DNA from 3 places in the Buttiauxella sp. 3AFRM03 genome. Region 2 is predicted to be linked to each of the others. Evidence: riboswitches for the same ligand, from Rfam matches in the RefSeq annotation. Region 2 holds a riboswitch; each other region holds the start of a gene.

Region 1 (6,171 bases), 2.0 Mb from region 2:
GCCACGCGCCTTTGAGCGAATTGGTGGGACGATATGCGGTGCAGTCATGGGACTTGTGGCGCTGAAACTTGAGCTGTTCTCGCTACCGCTGATGTTGGTGTGGTGTGCCATTGCCATGTTCATCTGCGGCTATCTGGCGCTGGGGAAACGCCCGTATCAGGCTCTGCTGATTGGCATCACCCTTGCGGTGGTGGTTGGCGCACCGGCAGGAGACATGGAAATTGCCCTTTGGCGCAGCGGCGATGTCATCTTCGGCTCGTTGCTGGCGATGTTATTTACCAGCATTTATCCGCAGCGCGCCTTTATCCACTGGCGCATACAAATGGCGAACTTCGTCACTGCCTTTGGTCGGGTTTACAACGCGGGCTTCTCACCTAATTTATTAGAGCGCCCAAGGCTTGAAAAACACTTACACAAAGTGTTGAGTGATGTCGTAAGAATGCGTGCACTCATCGGGCCAAGCAGCAAAGAAACGCATATTCAAAAGTCTATCTTCGAGGCAATACAAACCGTCAGCCGCAATCTGGTGTGCACTCTTGAGTTGCAGGTCAACGCTTACTGGGCATCAAGGGAAAGCCACTTCCTGATGATCAACGCACACACGCTGCGCGAAACGCAACAAATGACCCAGGGCACGCTTGCCGCCATCGCACTGGCCTTGCACGATGGCAACCCGTCGACGATTTCAGCGAACAATGAAAAGCTGACTGAAATCGTCAGCGAGTTGCGCGAGCTCATACAAAATGGCCAAAATGGGAAACTTCAGGAAACGCCTATTCATGGTTACGTCTGGCTGAGTCTGGAACTTGCTCGTCAACTAGAATTGCTGTCGCAGTTGATCTGTCGCGCGTTACGCAAATAATTGCTCAGCCTGGTGTGAATTGCTGGTTTCGATTCAGCAGCAATTGAGGTTAAGATAGCGAAACAATGAATTATCAGCGGCTGCCGCTACCATTAAGGTTATCTTATGGCGGCTGTCTTAACGAATCCGAGTATGAAATTAGCAGGGGTATAAAAATGGAACCAATCAAACCATCTTTCCAGGACGTGCTTGAGTTCGTGCGTCTGTTCCGTCGCAAAAACAAACTGCAGCGTGAAATCCAGGACGTACAGAAAAAGATCCGTGATAACTCAAAACGTGTTCTGCTGCTTGATAACCTGAGCGACTACATCAAACCGGGTATGAGCATTGAAGCTATTCAAGGCATCATCGCCAGCATGAAAACCGACTATGAAGACCGTGTTGATGACTACATCATCAAAAACGCTGAACTGTCTAAAGAGCGTCGTGAAATTTCCAAAAAACTGAAAGTCATGGGCGAAATCAAGGCCGATTAATTAGCTGTCGTAGTGTGGATAAGCGAAAGCGTCATCCACCGTTTGCGCCAGTGTTGTCGGATGGCGCTTCGCTTAGCTGACCTACGCAGAGTTTTTCCAACAGTGTTACCAACCGCCGCCAGGCGGTTTTTTTTATCCCCAGTCTCTGGGGGCAGATACGCGTCAGCGACATTTACCGTAAAGATTAAAAAATCAGTAAAAATTGTCATAGCGCAACTCTCGAAATCTATTAGCTTTTACACTGTGTCTGCTTTTAAATATTTAAGAGTGTGATGCTTTGAAGGTCATGCTCGCAATAACTGACTCGTTTATGCCACGCGATTAACCAAAATAGTCCGTGGCTGGGAAGGGGGTGACAATCCCCCGCAGCCCCCGCTGCTGTGATGCCGACGAACCCGCAAAACCACTGATCTAATGATTGGGAAGGGCGGGCGAGAGAGACGCTAAGCCAGAAGACCGACTTGTCATCCTTATTCTCAACAACTCCTTCGGTGGGAAGTCAGTTGTCATCAGATGCGTGCAGCCTCAGGGTGCGCGTACGTGCTGACATCCGTGCTTTGCCGAAACAGTGATAAGGCAACCATGGCAGCGGCAGCAAAACACGCATTCGTCATTGCAGGCACCAGCAGCGGCTGTGGTAAAACCACCGTCACGCTCGGGCTGCTCCGCGCCTTCATGCAACGCAACCTTTGCGTTCAACCCTTCAAAATTGGCCCCGACTACCTCGACAGCGGTTGGCACAGTGCAGTAAGTGGCATTGCCTCGCGCAATCTCGATGCTTTCATGTTGCCCACTTCCACGCTAAATGGTTTGTTCGCTAAACAAATGCAGCACGCAGATGTCGCCGTCATCGAAGGGGTGATGGGGTTGTACGACGGCTACGGCACCGACCCCAACTATTGCAGCAGCGCCGCGATGGCTAAACAGCTCGGTTGCCCGGTGATATTGCTGGTCGACGGCAAAGCGGTGTCTACCTCCATTGCCGCCACTGTCATGGGCTTCCAGCGCTTTGACCCAACGCTAAACATCGCAGGCGTTATCCTCAATCGCGTCAACAGCGACAGCCACTACCAGTTACTTGCTGATGCCATCACCCGTTACTGCGGCTTGCCCGTCTTAGGGCGCTTGCCGGTGATGGCCGATGTCGAGTTACCGTCGCGCCACCTCGGCCTGGTTCCGGCACAAGAACACTCCCCGCAAGATGAACGCTGGCAGCGCCTGGTGCAGCAAATTGAAGAAACCGTTAACCTCGACCATCTTCTGGCGTTATCTCGCCTTAATACCCTGCCTCAGGGTGCTGCGCCCGCCATTGCTGATGCCGCACTGGCCGACGGGCTAACACTCGCCCTTGCTGAAGACGAAGCTTTCAACTTCTACTATCCCGATAACCTCGAAATGCTCGAGCACGCCGGGGTGAAAATCCAGCGCTTCAGCCCGCTGCATGACGCAAAAATCCCTGACTGCCAGATGATTTGGCTTGGCGGTGGTTACCCCGAAGTCCATGTGGCAAAACTCGCCGCGAACAGTCGCATGCGCGAATCCCTGCAAGCTGCCCATCAACAGCACATTCCGCTGTATGCCGAATGTGGCGGCTTAATGTATTTGGGCGAAACGCTGACTGACAGCGAAGGCGAAACCCACGCGATGTGCGGCGTGTTGCCAGGCCATAGCCAGATGGGCCAACGCCTGACACGTTTTGGCTATTGCGAGGCCACCGCTGTGCAAAACACCTTGCTGGCGAAAAAAGGCGAAACCTTGCGTGGCCACGAATTTCATTACTCCGATTTCAACGGCCCGTTGCCCGCAGCGTTAGATTGCTGCAAATGGCGTGATGGTGTCGCCGTTTCCCGCTGGCAGGGAGGCGTTCAGCAGCAGGCGACTTTTGCCAGCTACCTGCATGTCCATTTCGCTCAACGCGCGAATTTGCTCAACCCCTGGCTAACGCTTGCGAGGAATCACCTATGACATTGCTTGCCTGGGCCATGGCCTGGCTGCTGGATTACTGGTTTGGCGACCCGCCGCACTGGCCTCATCCGGTGCGCTGGATAGGCAATCTAATCACCGTAACCCAACGCATTATTCGCCAATTTTGCAAAAGTGACCGCGCGCTGAAAATCGGTGGTGGCGTGCTGTGGCTGGTGGTGGTCGGCACCACATGGGGCGTGAGCTGGGGCGTATTGTATCTCGCCAACCTGCTGCATCCGTGGCTCGGGTGGTTAGTCGAAGTGTGGATGATTTACACCGTACTTGCCGCACGTTGCCTGAGCGATGCCGCACTCGACGTTTACCGCGCGCTCAAACATGGAACCCTTGCCGAAAGCCGCGAAAAATTGTCGTGGATTGTTGGGCGCGACACCTCGCAACTTGAGCGCCCGCAAATCACTCGCGCGGTGGTAGAAACCGTGGCTGAAAATAGTGTCGATGGCGTGATAGCTCCGCTGTTTTTCCTGCTGTTAGGCGGCGCACCGCTGGCGATGGCCTACAAAGCGGTCAACACGCTGGACTCGATGGTGGGGTACAAAACTGAAAAATACCGTGCCATTGGTTATGTCAGCGCCCGGCTCGATGACCTTGCCAATTATTTTCCTGCTCGCCTGAGCTGGCTGCTACTGACCATCGCCGCTTTTTGCTTACGGGCTAATCCCCGTCAGGCTCTGCGCATTGGCTGGCGCGATCGCTATCAACACAGCAGCCCAAACTGTGCCTGGTCTGAAGCCACGGTTGCAGGCGCACTAGGGATCAGGCTCGGTGGGCCGAACACCTATTTTGGCGAGCGGGTAGAAAAACCGTGGATGGGCGATGAGCATCGCGGCGTCGCCATCGACGACATTACCCGCACTATTCAACTGATGATGTTGGCTTCCCTGTTGGCTTTACTGCTCTTTGCTGCCATGCGCGCACTCGTGCTCGGCATCGCTTAAGGACACCCGATGAACTACCTGCAACAACCGCAGCTTATTGAACAACACAGCTTTGAAATCATTAGCGAAATAATTGCTGCTGAGCACCCAGCGTATCGTTTTAACGATGCGACCGAGGAAGCGATAATCAAACGGGTTATCCACACCACCGCCGATTTCGAGTGGCTGGATATTCTGTGGTTTTCGCCGGATGTCATTGCACAACTGACAAACAGTTTGCAGCGCGGCTGCACCTTGTACACCGACACCACCATGGCGCTCTCAGGCATTAATAAAACCCTGTTGGCCGAGTTTGGTTGCAGTTGCCGCTGTTATATCAGCGACCCACGCGTGGTGGCTCATGCCAAAGAACAGGGCGTGACCCGCTCGATGGCGGCAGTGGATCTTGCCTTAGAGGAACAGGGCGAAAAGATCTTCGTCTTCGGCAACGCGCCTACTGCACTGTTTCGCTTGCTGGAAAAAGGCGCACAACCGGCGGCGGTAATCGGCGTACCAGTCGGTTTTGTCGGGGCGGAAGAGTCCAAAGAAGCGCTGGTGGAAAGCGGCTTACCGGCGATTGCGGCGCGTGGGCGCAAAGGCGGCAGCAACGTTGCGGCGGCGATTGTCAATGCGCTGCTTTATAGCCTGCGGGAGGCTCAGTGAGCGAACAACCTGCCGATTGCGTCTGGCATAAAGGTAAGGCGTATCGCAAAGGGTACACCACCGGTTCTTGCGCTACGGCGGCGGCAAAAGTCGCCGCACTCATGGTGCTGCGCCAGCACGTCATTGACCAGGTTTCAATCGTGACACCGTCTGGCGTCACGCTACACCTCAACGTTGAAATGCCCGTCATCGAAGGCCAACAGGCGACGGCGGCTATCCGCAAAGACGGCGGCGATGATGTCGACGCCACCCACGGCATGCTGATATTTGCCCGCGTGCAGCTCAACAACAGCGGCACTATCACCCTGCGCGGCGGCACCGGTATTGGCGTGGTCACACGCAAAGGTATCGGCTTGCCTATTGGCGAATCAGCAATCAACCGCACGCCACGCCAGACAATTGACGCGGCGGTACGTGAAGTGATTGGCCCTGAGCGCGGTGCGGAAATTGAAATTTTTGCCCCGGAAGGCGAGGCGCGCGCGCAGAAAACCTATAACCATCGCCTCGGGATTTTGGGCGGCATTTCAATCATCGGCACCACCGGCATTGTGATGCCGATGTCTGAAGAGAGCTGGAAACGTTCGCTGGCGTTAGAGCTGGAAATGAAACGCGCAGCCGGGCTGGATAAAGTGATTCTGGTACCGGGCAACCACGGCGAACGCTTTGTGCGCGAACAGCTGCAACTGGATGGTGAATGTGTGGTGACGATGAGTAACTTTGTCGGCTACATGATTCAGGAAGCAGTGCGCCTCGAATATCGCCATATCGTGCTGATTGGCCACCCCGGCAAACTGGTGAAAGTCGCCGCCGGAATTTTCCACACCCACAGCCACATCGCCGACGGGCGCATGGAAACGCTGGTCGCTCACCTCGCGTTAATGGGCGCGCCGTTTGCGTTACTCGAAGCCGTCAACCAGTGCGACACCACCGAAGCGGCGCTCGAAATCATTACGGAACAGGGCTGGCAAAGGGTGTTTGAACGCCTGGCAATGCGTATCTGTGAGCGCGTTGCCGAGATGCTGCGTTTTACCCAATCCCCGCCAAAATGTGACGCCATTTTGTTCTCGTTCGAAAACCAGGTGTTAGGCAGCAGCCGTCCGGTCGCAGAGATTGCCGGGGAATTAGCGGGAGAAAAGCGATGCTAACCGTGGTCGGAATTGGGCCTGGTGCCACGGAATACCTCACTTTGCAGGCGCACGCTGCAATTAATGAAGCGCAGATTCTGGTCGGTGGTGCACGTCAGTTGGCGATGTTTGCTGATATCGGCGCT
Region 2 (6,171 bases):
TCTGGATTGGTATTAAAATCCGCGCACGTAAATCCCAGGTGACGGAATAGCAGCCTGCTCTAAAACAAAAACGGACGCCGAGGCGTCCGTTTTGCTATTTGCGTGTTAGCCACACACCGCATTCCATATGGTGCGTGTACGGGAATTGGTCAAATAGCGCCAGCCGTGACACGTTATGGGTTTCGCTTAATGTTTCCAGGTTCTCGCAAAGGGTTTGCGGGTTGCAGGAGATATAAAGGATGCGCGGATACGCCTGCACCATTTTCACGGTGTCAGCATCCAGACCACTGCGTGGTGGATCGACGAAAATGGTTTCGCACTGGTAGCTTTTCAGGTCGATACCTTTCAGGCGGTTAAACTCGCGCACGCCATTCATCGCCTGGGTAAAATCTTCCGCGGCCATACGAATGATTTGCACGTTTTCAATTTCATTCGCTTCAATATTGTATTGCGCGGCAGCAACAGACGGCTTGGCGATTTCAGTTGCCAGCACGCGATTAAAGTTGCGAGCCAGTGCCAGCGAGAAGTTACCGTTACCGCAATACAGTTCCAGCAGATCGCCTTTTGAACCGTGCGTGGCATCCAGCGCCCATTCCAGCATATGAACATTCATCGCCGCGTTGGGTTGCGTGAAACTGTTTTCCACCTGGCGATAAATCATCTCTTTACCGGCAACAGTCAAACGCTCATCGATGAAATCCTGATCCAGCTCGATTTTGGTTTTGGTCGCACGGCCAATTAAATGAACATTGAAACCCTGAGCCCGCAGATTGTCGCGCAGTGCTTCAGCGTGTTGCTGCCACTCTTCACCCAATTTCCGGTGGTAAAGCATCGAGACAACCGCCTGGTTGCTCATCGTCGTCAGATAATCAATCTGGAAGAGTTTGTGGCGCAGGGCGGGAATATCACGCACGCCGTCGAGCATCGCAGGCATCAACGCGTTGATAAGTGTGCTGGCTGCCGGGAAGGTGTTAACCCGGATGCGCTGCTTTGTCTCCTGGTCAAACATGATGTGGTACAGGTCGTCTTCATCATGCCAGATACGAAATTCAGCACGCATCCGATAGTGGCTGGTTGGCGAACGGAACACCTCCGGCGCTGGTGCTGCAAAAGGGGCCATCATGCTTTGCAAGCGGGCGACTTTTTCGGCCAGTTGCGCGTCGTACTGTTCAATTGGGAGATGTTCGGGAGTCATGAGCTGCTACCTGTTAATAAAGTCAAACTACGCGGCGATTGTAGGGAATAGGTTGATGATGTCCAGTGCTGTTGCATTTTGATGTGTCTGGACAATCTTATTAACAAAATCGTAGCATAGCGCTTCCGGCCTTTTTACATGAGTTAAAAGGGAACCCAGTGCAACTCTGGGGCTGACGCGCAGCGGTAAGGAACGGTGGGATGAGCGCCAAGTGCAGACACTGCTAAACAAAGCGGGAAGTCATCATCCAGTAGTCACACACCTCCAAGCCCGAAGACCTGCCGGTATACGTCGCAATCTGCATAACTATCGCGTGCTATCGGTTATGTCTGCGGCATCCTTATTGGAAAGCGGATGCTTATTAAAATGATGGTAAAAAAACTTTCGCTGCTTACGGCTCTGTCCGTAACGGCTTTTTCAGGCTGGGCGCAAGACAGCAATTCTGACGATACTCTGGTGGTAACGGCCAACCGTTTTCAGCAACCCGTCAATACCGTTCTGGCGCCAACTGATATTGTGACCCGGGAAGAGATCGACCAATGGCAGGCAAAATCGATGAACGATGTCATGCGTCGTTTACCTGGCGTCGATATTGCTCAGTATGGTGGTCTTGGGCAGAGTTCTTCAATGTCTGTCCGTGGCACCAGCGCCAGCCATGTATTGGTGCTGGTGGATGGTATTCCGCTTGCCCGCCCTGGCATTTCCAACTCCTCGGATGTTAGCCAAATCCCGATTTCTTTAGTGCAGCGCGTGGAATACATTCGTGGCCCACGTTCCGCGGTTTACGGTTCTGGCGCGATTGGCGGCGTGGTTAACATCATCACGCAGAGCGATGAAGAAAAGTCGCAAATCAATGCGGGTGTGGGTTCGGATAGCTATCAGCAATATGATGGTTCCTGGCGCCAGCGTTTTGGCGATACGGTAGCGACAGTGTCTGGCTCATACGAAACCACTAAGGGTTTTAACGTTCAGCCGCATTCTACTTATAGCGGTGATAACGATAGAGATGGTTACCGTAGCAAAAGCTATTGGGCTGGCCTGGAGCATAAGTTTAGCGAGGAGTTTGACGGCTTCTTCCGTACTTATGGCTATTCCAACAACAGCGATTACGATTTAGGTGCGCCTCCTTATACTCCGGCGTATAGCGCAGACGAGCATCAACTCTATAACCAGAACTACGATGCGGGCCTGCGTTTCCATTCCGGGATCTACTCTTCGCAGCTGTTGGCGAGCTATCAAAAAGTGAAGGACTATAACTATAGCAGCGTGTATGGCCGCTATAACGACGGTACGACGCTCGACTATATGACCCAACGCAACGTCCAGTGGGGTAACAACTTTGTTGTCGGGAATGGCTCGATCAGCGCAGGTATTGATTGGCAGCAACAGCGTCTGACTTCTTCTGACACAGTCATGTCTGACAGTTATAACCGTGATAACACGGGCGTCTACTTGAGTGGTCAGCAGCAGTTTGGCGATGTGACCCTGGAAGCTTCAGGTCGTGAAGACCACGACGAGCAATTCGGTTGGCACGGTACATGGCAAACCGCGGCTGGATGGGAATTCGTTGAAGGGTATCGTGCGACAGTTTCTTATGGCACGGGCTTCCTTGCACCTTCCCTCGGGCAACAATATGGCTCCACGCGCTTTGGTATCGACTCCAATCCAAATCTGAAACCAGAAGAATCCAAACAATGGGAAGCTGGGCTTGAAGGATTAACAGGTCCTGTGGACTGGCGTTTGTCTGCTTATCACTACACGATTGAAAATCTGATTACCTACTACTCCGACCCGGTCACTTATGACGGGTCTTATGACAACATCAAATCTGCGACTATCAAAGGACTGGAATGGGTCGGTAGCGTGGATACTGGCATCTTTACTCATAAGCTAACGTTGCAGTATATGGATCCGCGTGATGACCAGAGTGATGAAGTGCTGGCTCGCCGCGCTAAGCGCCAGGCTAAGTACCAGCTCGACTGGGTGATGTTTAACGTGAATATGGATGTAGCGTGGCAGTATTACGGCAAACGCTACGACAACAACACCTCTGCTTATAACCCGACTCAGCAAATTTTGCCGAGTTATAGCACAGTTGATGTAGCGGCTTCATATCCGGTCACCTCTCATCTCACTGTTCGTGGTAGAATCGCCAACCTGTTCGATAAAGATTACGAGACGGTTTATGGCTATCAAACCCCAGGACGGGAATACTATCTCTCTGGCAGCTATACCTTCTAATACACGTCCCACCGTACTGGTTTTTGACTCCGGTGTCGGTGGGCTTTCTGTGTATGATGAAGTCCGGCAGCTTTTGCCTGACCTGCACTACATTTATGCTTTCGACAACGTAGCATTCCCCTACGGCGAGAAAAGCGAAGAGTTCATTGTTGAACGCGTAGTCGAAATTGTTACTGCGGTTCAGGAACGCTACCCACTCGCACTCGCCATCATCGCCTGTAATACGGCAAGTACCGTCTCACTTCCCGCTCTGCGTGAGAAATTCGCATTCCCTGTGGTGGGCGTCGTTCCTGCTATTAAGCCGGCAGCGCGTTTGACGACTAACGGCGTTGTAGGTTTGCTGGCGACTCGCGGCACTGTTCGCCGCCCTTATACTCACGAACTGGTCGCACGCTTTGCGTCGGAATGCAAAATCGAAATGCTCGGTTCGGCAGAGCTGGTGGAATTAGCGGAAGCCAAGCTGCATGGTCAGCCTGTAGATCTTGAGGAACTACGCAAGATTCTTCGTCCATGGCTGCGAATGAAGGAGCCGCCAGATACCGTGGTATTAGGTTGCACCCATTTCCCTCTATTAGAAGAAGAGTTGCTACAAGTCTTACCCGAAGGCACAAGGCTGATAGATTCCGGTGCTGCGATTGCTCGCCGTACTGTATGGCTTTTAGAGCATGAATCTCCGCATGCAGTATCTTCTGATGAGAATATTGCATTCTGTATGGGGCTGACTCCTGAGATTGCACAATTAACACCCGTTTTGCAGCGTTATGGCTTCCCAAGACTAGAAAAACTGGCTGTTCGTAGCAATTTTGAATAAAAAATCGACGGTTGAAATAAAAATTGAAAATAGGGGTTGTCAGCCTCCAGAAAATCCCTATACTGCGCCTCCACTGACACGGCACAACGGCTTACAAACCGGCCCGTCAGCCAGATGAAAAGCGAAAATAAACGCTTGACTCTGAAAGAGGAAAGCGTAATATACGCCACCTCGAGTTAGCAAGCGGAAGCGCGTAACTCACTGCTCTTTAACAATTTATCAGACAATCTGTGTGGGCACTCGCAGGATTGATATCTCAGATACCTTCGGGTATCAAAAAAATATCAAGTCTTGAAGAGTGACCAAGCAGTAATTCATTTAGTTGACTTGTTTAACTAAAGAAGTACTACGAAAGTTAATTTTTGAGCACCGCTTCACGAGTTGAAGCAAATCAAGCTTTTAATTGAAGAGTTTGATCATGGCTCAGATTGAACGCTGGCGGCAGGCCTAACACATGCAAGTCGAGCGGTAGCACAGGGAGCTTGCTCCTGGGTGACGAGCGGCGGACGGGTGAGTAATGTCTGGGAAACTGCCTGATGGAGGGGGATAACTACTGGAAACGGTAGCTAATACCGCATAACGTCTTCGGACCAAAGAGGGGGACCTTCGGGCCTCTTGCCATCAGATGTGCCCAGATGGGATTAGCTAGTAGGTGAGGTAATGGCTCACCTAGGCGACGATCCCTAGCTGGTCTGAGAGGATGACCAGCCACACTGGAACTGAGACACGGTCCAGACTCCTACGGGAGGCAGCAGTGGGGAATATTGCACAATGGGCGCAAGCCTGATGCAGCCATGCCGCGTGTATGAAGAAGGCCTTCGGGTTGTAAAGTACTTTCAGCGAGGAGGAAGGCGTTAAGGTTAATAACCTTGGCGATTGACGTTACTCGCAGAAGAAGCACCGGCTAACTCCGTGCCAGCAGCCGCGGTAATACGGAGGGTGCAAGCGTTAATCGGAATTACTGGGCGTAAAGCGCACGCAGGCGGTCTGTCAAGTCGGATGTGAAATCCCCGGGCTCAACCTGGGAACTGCATTCGAAACTGGCAGGCTAGAGTCTTGTAGAGGGGGGTAGAATTCCAGGTGTAGCGGTGAAATGCGTAGAGATCTGGAGGAATACCGGTGGCGAAGGCGGCCCCCTGGACAAAGACTGACGCTCAGGTGCGAAAGCGTGGGGAGCAAACAGGATTAGATACCCTGGTAGTCCACGCCGTAAACGATGTCGACTTGGAGGTTGTTCCCTTGAGGAGTGGCTTCCGGAGCTAACGCGTTAAGTCGACCGCCTGGGGAGTACGGCCGCAAGGTTAAAACTCAAATGAATTGACGGGGGCCCGCACAAGCGGTGGAGCATGTGGTTTAATTCGATGCAACGCGAAGAACCTTACCTACTCTTGACATCCACAGAATTCGGCAGAGATGCCTTAGTGCCTTCGGGAACTGTGAGACAGGTGCTGCATGGCTGTCGTCAGCTCGTGTTGTGAAATGTTGGGTTAAGTCCCGCAACGAGCGCAACCCTTATCCTTTGTTGCCAGCGGTTCGGCCGGGAACTCAAAGGAGACTGCCAGTGATAAACTGGAGGAAGGTGGGGATGACGTCAAGTCATCATGGCCCTTACGAGTAGGGCTACACACGTGCTACAATGGCGCATACAAAGAGAAGCGACCTCGCGAGAGCAAGCGGACCTCATAAAGTGCGTCGTAGTCCGGATCGGAGTCTGCAACTCGACTCCGTGAAGTCGGAATCGCTAGTAATCGTAGATCAGAATGCTACGGTGAATACGTTCCCGGGCCTTGTACACACCGCCCGTCACACCATGGGAGTGGGTTGCAAAAGAAGTAGGTAGCTTAACCTTCGGGAGGGCGCTTACCACTTTGTGATTCATGACTGGGGTGAAGTCGTAACAAGGTAACCGTAGGGGAACCTGCGG
Region 3 (6,171 bases), 1.3 Mb from region 2:
GCCAACCACAGCACGCACCGGGGTCGCCTTTTCCAGCAAGCGGAACAGTGCGGTTGGCGCGTTACCAAAGACAAAGATCTTTTCGCCTTCTTCTTGCATCGCCAGATCAACCGCCGCCATAGAGCGCGTGATCGCCAGTTCTTTCGCCTGGTGGACAACGTGGGGATGGCTGATATAGCAACGGCACTCGCCACCGAAACTGGCTAACAGCGTTTTATTGATCCCGGAAAGCGCCATCGTGGTGTCAGTGTAAATCGTGCAGCCGCTGCGCAACGCGGCGCACAAGTTGTCCAGCGCATGTTCGGAAAACCATAAAATATCCAGCCAGTCGAAATCGGCGGTGGTATGGATAACCCGTTTAATCACCGCCTCGTGCAGCTCGCTGGCAAAACGGTATTCTGGCCGGGTTTCCCGGACAATCTCGTCGATAATGACGAAGCTTTTGGCTTCAATCGCTTGTGGTTGTTGTATGTAATTCATCATATTGCCCTCAAACCGCTCCAGACCAGATAACCCGCGCCAGCGCAAACAGCAGCAGCGCCAGCGTGGAAGCCACCCACATCAATTGAATCGTTGCTGAAATATCGCCAACGGCTATCTCGCGGGAAGCCTCTCCGAGCCAGGGTTTGTCCATCCGTTGCCCGAAGTATTCATTTGGCCCGCCGAGACGAATACCTAACGCCCCTGCCACCGTAGCCTCCGACCAACCGCAGTTGGGGCTGCTGTGGTTGTAGCGATCGCGCCAGCCAATACGCAGCGCGTCGATGGCATTGTTGCGGCACATCCACGCGGCAGCACTCAGCAATAACCAACTGATACGCGCCGGAATGAAGTTGGCGAGGTCGTCCATTCGCGCACTAACCATACCGATTGCACGGTATTTTGGGTGTTTGTAGCCGACCATCGAATCCAGCGTGTTGACGGCTTTGTAGGCCATCGCCAGTGGCGCGCCGCCGAGCAGTAAAAAGAACAGTGGTGCTATCACGCCGTCCACGGTGTTCTCCGCAACGGTTTCCACTACCGCGCGATTGATTTGCGGCATTTGCAATTGGGAAGTGTCGCGCCCGACAATCCAGGCGAGTTTTTTGCGGCTTTCCTCGAGATTGCCCTCACTTAACGGCAGCTCCACGTCACGCGCGGCGTCATCGAGGCTGCGGGCAGCAAGCACCGTGAAAATCATCCACACTTCGACAATCCAGCCCAACCAGGGGTGAATGGCATTGGCAAAATGCAGCAGCCCCCACGCCACGCCGAAGGTGGTGCCAACCACGCAGAGCCACATCAAACCACCGCCGATGGACAAGGCCGCTTCGCTACGGCAGTAACGCCGGACGATACGTTGTGCCAACGCTGTCAGTGCGCCAATCCAGCGCACCGGATGCGGCCAGTGGTGAGGGTCGCCCAGCAGACGATCCAGAATCCACGCCACCGCCCAGGCCAGGAGTGTCATTTCGCTCTCCTGGCTGCACTTATCCAGCGATTAAGCAGCGTGGGACGCTGGGCAAAATGAATATGCAGATAGCTGGCGAAGGTATTTCCCACCTGCCAGCCACCCGACCACGCCTGTAAAACTGCGCCGTCGCGGGTTTTGCTGCACGCCATCACCGCAGGGATTTGCGGCGTAAATTCAGAATAATGAAACTCGTGACCACGCAGCGTTTCGCCTGTGTCAGCCAGCAAGGTGGGCGCCAGCGCCCGGCTTTCGCAGTAGCCAAAGCGGGTTAATTTTTTGCCCATCGCGCTATGGCCTTGAATAGCGCCGACCATCGGATAAGTCGCGCCGTGGCTGTCTTGTAGCGAACTGCCGAGGTACATCAAGCCGCCGCATTCGCCATAAATCGCCACGCCTCGTTGGTGGGCTGCGAGGATTTGAGCGCGCATGGTGTGGTTCGCGGATAGCTTTTCGGCGTAGAGTTCCGGATAGCCACCGCCGAGCCAAATCATCTGACATTCCGGTAACTGGCTGTCATGCAGCGGGCTGAAGCGCACAATGCGCACGCCAGCACGCTCAAGAAGAGAAATGTTATCGGGGTAATAGAAGTTGAACGCCTCGTCATCGGCCAGCGCCAGCGTTAACCCTGCTCCACTGCCGGCGGCTGGCAGTTCAGGCCACGCCCCTGAAGGGAGCGCATCACAGACGCTGAGTGCCAGCAACTGGTCGATATCCAGCGTTTTTTCAAGCTGGCTGGCGAAGTCTGCCCAGGGTTGTGAATTGACGACCGACTCGCGTGCGGTGACCAGCCCCAAATGCCTTTCCGGTAACGAAACCCCTTCAACACGGGGAACGTAGCCCAACACCGGCACGCCGCAGTAGCGTTCAATAGCGCTTTTCAACAACTGGTAATGGCTTTCGCTATTCACGCGGTTGACGATCACGCCCGCCAGCTTTAATGCGGGGTCAAAATGTTGAAACCCCATGACCGTCGCGGCAATCGACGTCGAAACAGCTTTCCCATCGACCAGCAGAATCACCGGGCAGTTCAGTTGCTTCGCCATCCCTGCGGTGCTGCAATAATCAGGACTGATGCCGTAGCCATCAAACAGCCCCATCACGCCTTCAATCACCGCCACATCCGCATGCTGCATACGTTCGGCAAACAGCGCATTTAACGTGGCAACCGGCAGCATAAAACGGTCAAGGTTCAGGGAGGCAGTCCCGGTCACGGCGCTATGCCAGCCAGTATCAAGATAGTCAGGGCCAACTTTGCAGGGTTGTACACGCAATCCGCGCTGTGTGAGGAGGCTAAGCAAACCCAGCGTAACCGTGGTTTTGCCACATCCGCTGGAAGTGCCTGCAACAATGAATGTCCTTTTCCTGGCTGCCATACCCCAATCCTGTTCTGGGCGGTACGGGTGCCAGGATGTGCGTTGACCCAGTCTTGCGACTCGACGCTTCTGAGCAACCCACTTCCCACCGAAGTTGTTGTTTTTAGCTAACAGACTGGTCTTCTGGCTTAGCGTCACTCTCACCCGTCCTTCCCAATCTTGCGATCAGTGGTATCACGGGTTCGTCAGCATCACAGCAGCGGGGGCTGCGGGGGATTTAAACCCCCTTCCCAACCACACAATGTGGTGTATCTATTAGCATTGCAGTTAACCGCGTATGCCGTAAATTCACTGTTGCGCATACGTGGAAACATAATTTAAGAATTCTGTTGAATATCGCCAAATAAAAACTCGACACAGGTTATAGCGCCTAAGCAATTAAATTATTGCGCTACGACAATTTATCAGACCAATTAAATTCGCTTACTTTGACACGCCCCACAATTAATTACCTTTTCGTAAAGCAATAACAAAACCTCACTTTTAAATGAAATAACCCTTACACCAAATAGACAAATAAGTTCATGAAAATAAATCATATTAATATGAAAATAAATCAAAGCCATATTATTAGCGCGCAGATATAACATCTTTATTCTTTTTATCGCCATGGCGGATTAAGCTATATTGTGGAAAATCAATAAATCCTATAAAGCGCCATGTCACTATCGCGCAGATATAATTGAGTGAAAAAGGTGGTCAATGTGGCAGTAGCTCAGTGTCCTGCATCCTGTGGCGAGCTTATCCAGGGGTGGATTGTTGGCGGCGAAAAGCTGGTGTCGTGTCCGGTGGACTGGTACAGCACCGTTGAAGTCACCACTGGCGCTCCGCTAGCAAGCGAACTTCCTCTGTCGCGCGCAATGGTGAAACAGCTGCTGGCGCACTGGCAATATCCCGCAGAGTTGAGCCGTGAAATACGCATTGAGCGCCACTCGACGATTCCGCTCGCCAAGGGAATGGCCAGTAGCACCGCAGATATCGCCGCCACGGCGCTCGCTACCGCGAGTTATTTAGGCCGTGAACTCAGTGAACAAACACTGGCGGCGCAGTGTGTTGCACTCGAACCCACCGACAGCACTATTTTTCGCAGCCTGACGTTGTTTGACCATAACAAAGGTGCGACGCGCATCGCCTGTGACTCGCAACCGGCGCTGGATCTGCTGGTGCTTGAAAGCCCACTGACTTTGCGGACTGCAGATTATCACCGCATGGAAAGAAACACGTTGCTGCAACGGCATGCCCCTGAACTGGAAACAGCCTGGGGGAAAATTCAGCAAGCGTGCGCGCAGAACAACCCACGTTTGATGGGTGAAGCCGCCACGCTTAGCGCCGTGGCGAGCCAGAATATTTTGCCTAAACCGGAATTTAACGCCTTGTTATCATTGGTTGAAGAGTGCGATCTCTACGGTATTAATGTCGCGCACAGCGGCAGCGTGGTGGGGTTGTTGTTAGACCGCAACAAGCATGATGTAGAGCGGGTGATAGGGCTATTGACGGAAAAACGCTTAACTCCACACTGGCCGATGCATCACTTGTTGAAGATGGTCGAAGGCGGCGTGGCCTTGCTGTGATCACCGTTAATGGTGTCGGATGACGCTGCGCTTATCCGACCTTGTATCTTGAACCGGTAGCTGGTTAGCTACCGGTTACATGAAACGGAGGAAGCTTGTATCCGACCTGAAGACCTCGATCTTCCGACGTAGCTTAAGCCCTCCGTTTCACCTTTCACGCCACTCAAAATCCGAACGGTAACCAGAAGCTCTGACTTCGCATGTACAAGGCTGGAATGGCGTGTTGGTTCACGTGGAAGGAGATGAAATATGGCTTTTCTCGGTGCTGATATCAGCAAAAATAAAATAGATGTCTGTCTGCTTGTTGCCGGTATTAAGGGTAAGAAAAAGCAGAAAGTCTTCACCAATGAACCCTGTGTGGCCCGCAAAATCATCGACTGGCTGGAGGCCCAAAAATGCGCCTCTGATAATATGACAGTCGTGATGGAAGCCACGGGTATCTACCATGAGAATCTGGCGTATGGGCTTCATGATGCGGGGATTTCTGTCTGCATGGCCAATCCATACCGTGTCCGTGAGTTTGCCTGCGGAATGGATATCCTCACGAAAAATGACACAGTGGACGCATTTGTGCTGGCCTGTTATGGCGAGCTGAAGCATCCCGATGCCTGGGTCCCACCGTCAGTTGAAGTCCGTAAACTCAGGGCGTTGTTGCGTCAGCGCGACGCGCTGAAAGAGGATGTGCAGAGGACGGCCAACCGGCTTGAAAAAGCGCATTCAACCTCGACACCACGGGAGGTCATAGGCTCACTGGAGCGGACACACGGCTGGCTGAGTGATGAACTGGAACGGATAGAAAAGCTCATTACTGACCACACAGATAACGACCCGGGACTGAAGGCCGATCTGGAGCTGCTGAAATCGATAAAATGTGTGAAGGAGCAGGTGGGACGGGAGATGCTGGCACTACTGAAAGACGGGACGTTCAAAAGTGCCTCGCAGGTGGCAGCGTATCTGGGAATAACACCGGTGGAGAGAGTGTCCGGCAGTTCGGTACGCGGGCGGGCACATATGTCAAAAACAGGCCCCTCAATAGTCAGAGCCAAACTGTATGTAGCAGCCCTGAGTGCAATCCGGTGGAATAAACCCGCGAAGGCGATATATGAAAGGCTGGTAGCGAAAGGTAAGGCGAAAAAAGCGGCGCTGGGTGCAGTGATGCGTAAGCTGGTACATATGTGCTTCGGCGTACTGAAAACCCGATTACCATGGGATGAAAATTATGCAGCTACCGCTTGACGTCCAAGACGGTAGCTACGGGATAGCCGTTGTATGGGGACAAGCGTCAGCGTCATCCACCAGTTACGCCGAGGGTGACGGAGGTCGCTGCGCTTATCCGGCCTACGGGATAGTCGTTGTAGGGGGGATAAGCGTCAGCGTTATCCAGCCTACGGGATAGCCGTTGTAGGGGGGATAAGCGTCAGCGTTATCCAGCCTACGGGATAGCCGTTGTAGGGGGGATAAGCGTCAGCGTTATCCAGCCTACGGGATAGCCGTTGTAGGGGGGATAAGCGTCAGCGTCATCCACCAGTTACGCCGAGAGTGACGGAGGTTGCTGCGCTTATCCGGCCTACGGGATAGCCGTTGTAGGGGGATAAGCGTCAGCGTCATCCACCAGTTACGCCGAGGGTGACGGAGGTCGCTGCGCTTATCCGACCTACGGGATAGCCGTTGTAGGGGGGATAAGCGTCAGCGTCATCCACCAGTTACGCCGAGGGTGACGGAGGTCGCTGCGCTTATCCGGCCTACGGGATAGCCGTTGTAGGGGGGATAAGCG

The links. Region 2 has a riboswitch for cobalamin ahead of btuB (TonB-dependent vitamin B12 receptor BtuB). Riboswitches for the same ligand answer to the same signal wherever they lie in the genome.
Region 1: it holds a riboswitch for cobalamin, as region 2 does, so the genes downstream of both, D8682_RS24200 (cobyrinate a,c-diamide synthase) here and btuB (TonB-dependent vitamin B12 receptor BtuB) in region 2, are expected to answer to the same signal.
Region 3: it holds a riboswitch for cobalamin, as region 2 does, so the genes downstream of both, D8682_RS20825 (cobyrinate a,c-diamide synthase) here and btuB (TonB-dependent vitamin B12 receptor BtuB) in region 2, are expected to answer to the same signal.

The regions. Positions count from the first base shown of each region.
Region 1 is NZ_CP033076.1:4,873,244-4,879,414, forward strand. It holds gene D8682_RS24190 (FUSC family protein) at 1-862, shown strand, start outside; gene D8682_RS24195 (DUF496 family protein) at 1,018-1,338, shown strand; cobalamin riboswitch at 1,641-1,818, shown strand; gene D8682_RS24200 (cobyrinate a,c-diamide synthase) at 1,921-3,303, shown strand; gene cbiB (adenosylcobinamide-phosphate synthase CbiB) at 3,300-4,259, shown strand; gene D8682_RS24210 (cobalt-precorrin-8 methylmutase) at 4,269-4,901, shown strand; gene cbiD (cobalt-precorrin-5B (C(1))-methyltransferase CbiD) at 4,898-6,046, shown strand; gene D8682_RS24220 (cobalt-precorrin-7 (C(5))-methyltransferase) at 6,040-6,171, shown strand, end outside.
Region 2 is NZ_CP033076.1:2,862,613-2,868,783, reverse strand. It holds gene D8682_RS14870 (YijD family membrane protein) at 1-50, shown strand, start outside; gene trmA (tRNA (uridine(54)-C5)-methyltransferase TrmA) at 95-1,195, opposite strand; cobalamin riboswitch at 1,305-1,496, shown strand; gene btuB (TonB-dependent vitamin B12 receptor BtuB) at 1,565-3,436, shown strand; gene murI (glutamate racemase) at 3,381-4,247, shown strand; rRNA gene D8682_RS14850 (16S ribosomal RNA) at 4,648-6,171, shown strand, end outside.
Region 3 is NZ_CP033076.1:4,145,713-4,151,883, reverse strand. It holds gene D8682_RS20835 (cobalt-precorrin-8 methylmutase) at 1-480, opposite strand, end outside; gene cbiB (adenosylcobinamide-phosphate synthase CbiB) at 491-1,450, opposite strand; gene D8682_RS20825 (cobyrinate a,c-diamide synthase) at 1,447-2,826, opposite strand; cobalamin riboswitch at 2,922-3,097, opposite strand; gene D8682_RS20820 (L-threonine kinase) at 3,531-4,397, shown strand; gene D8682_RS20815 (IS110 family transposase) at 4,647-5,633, shown strand.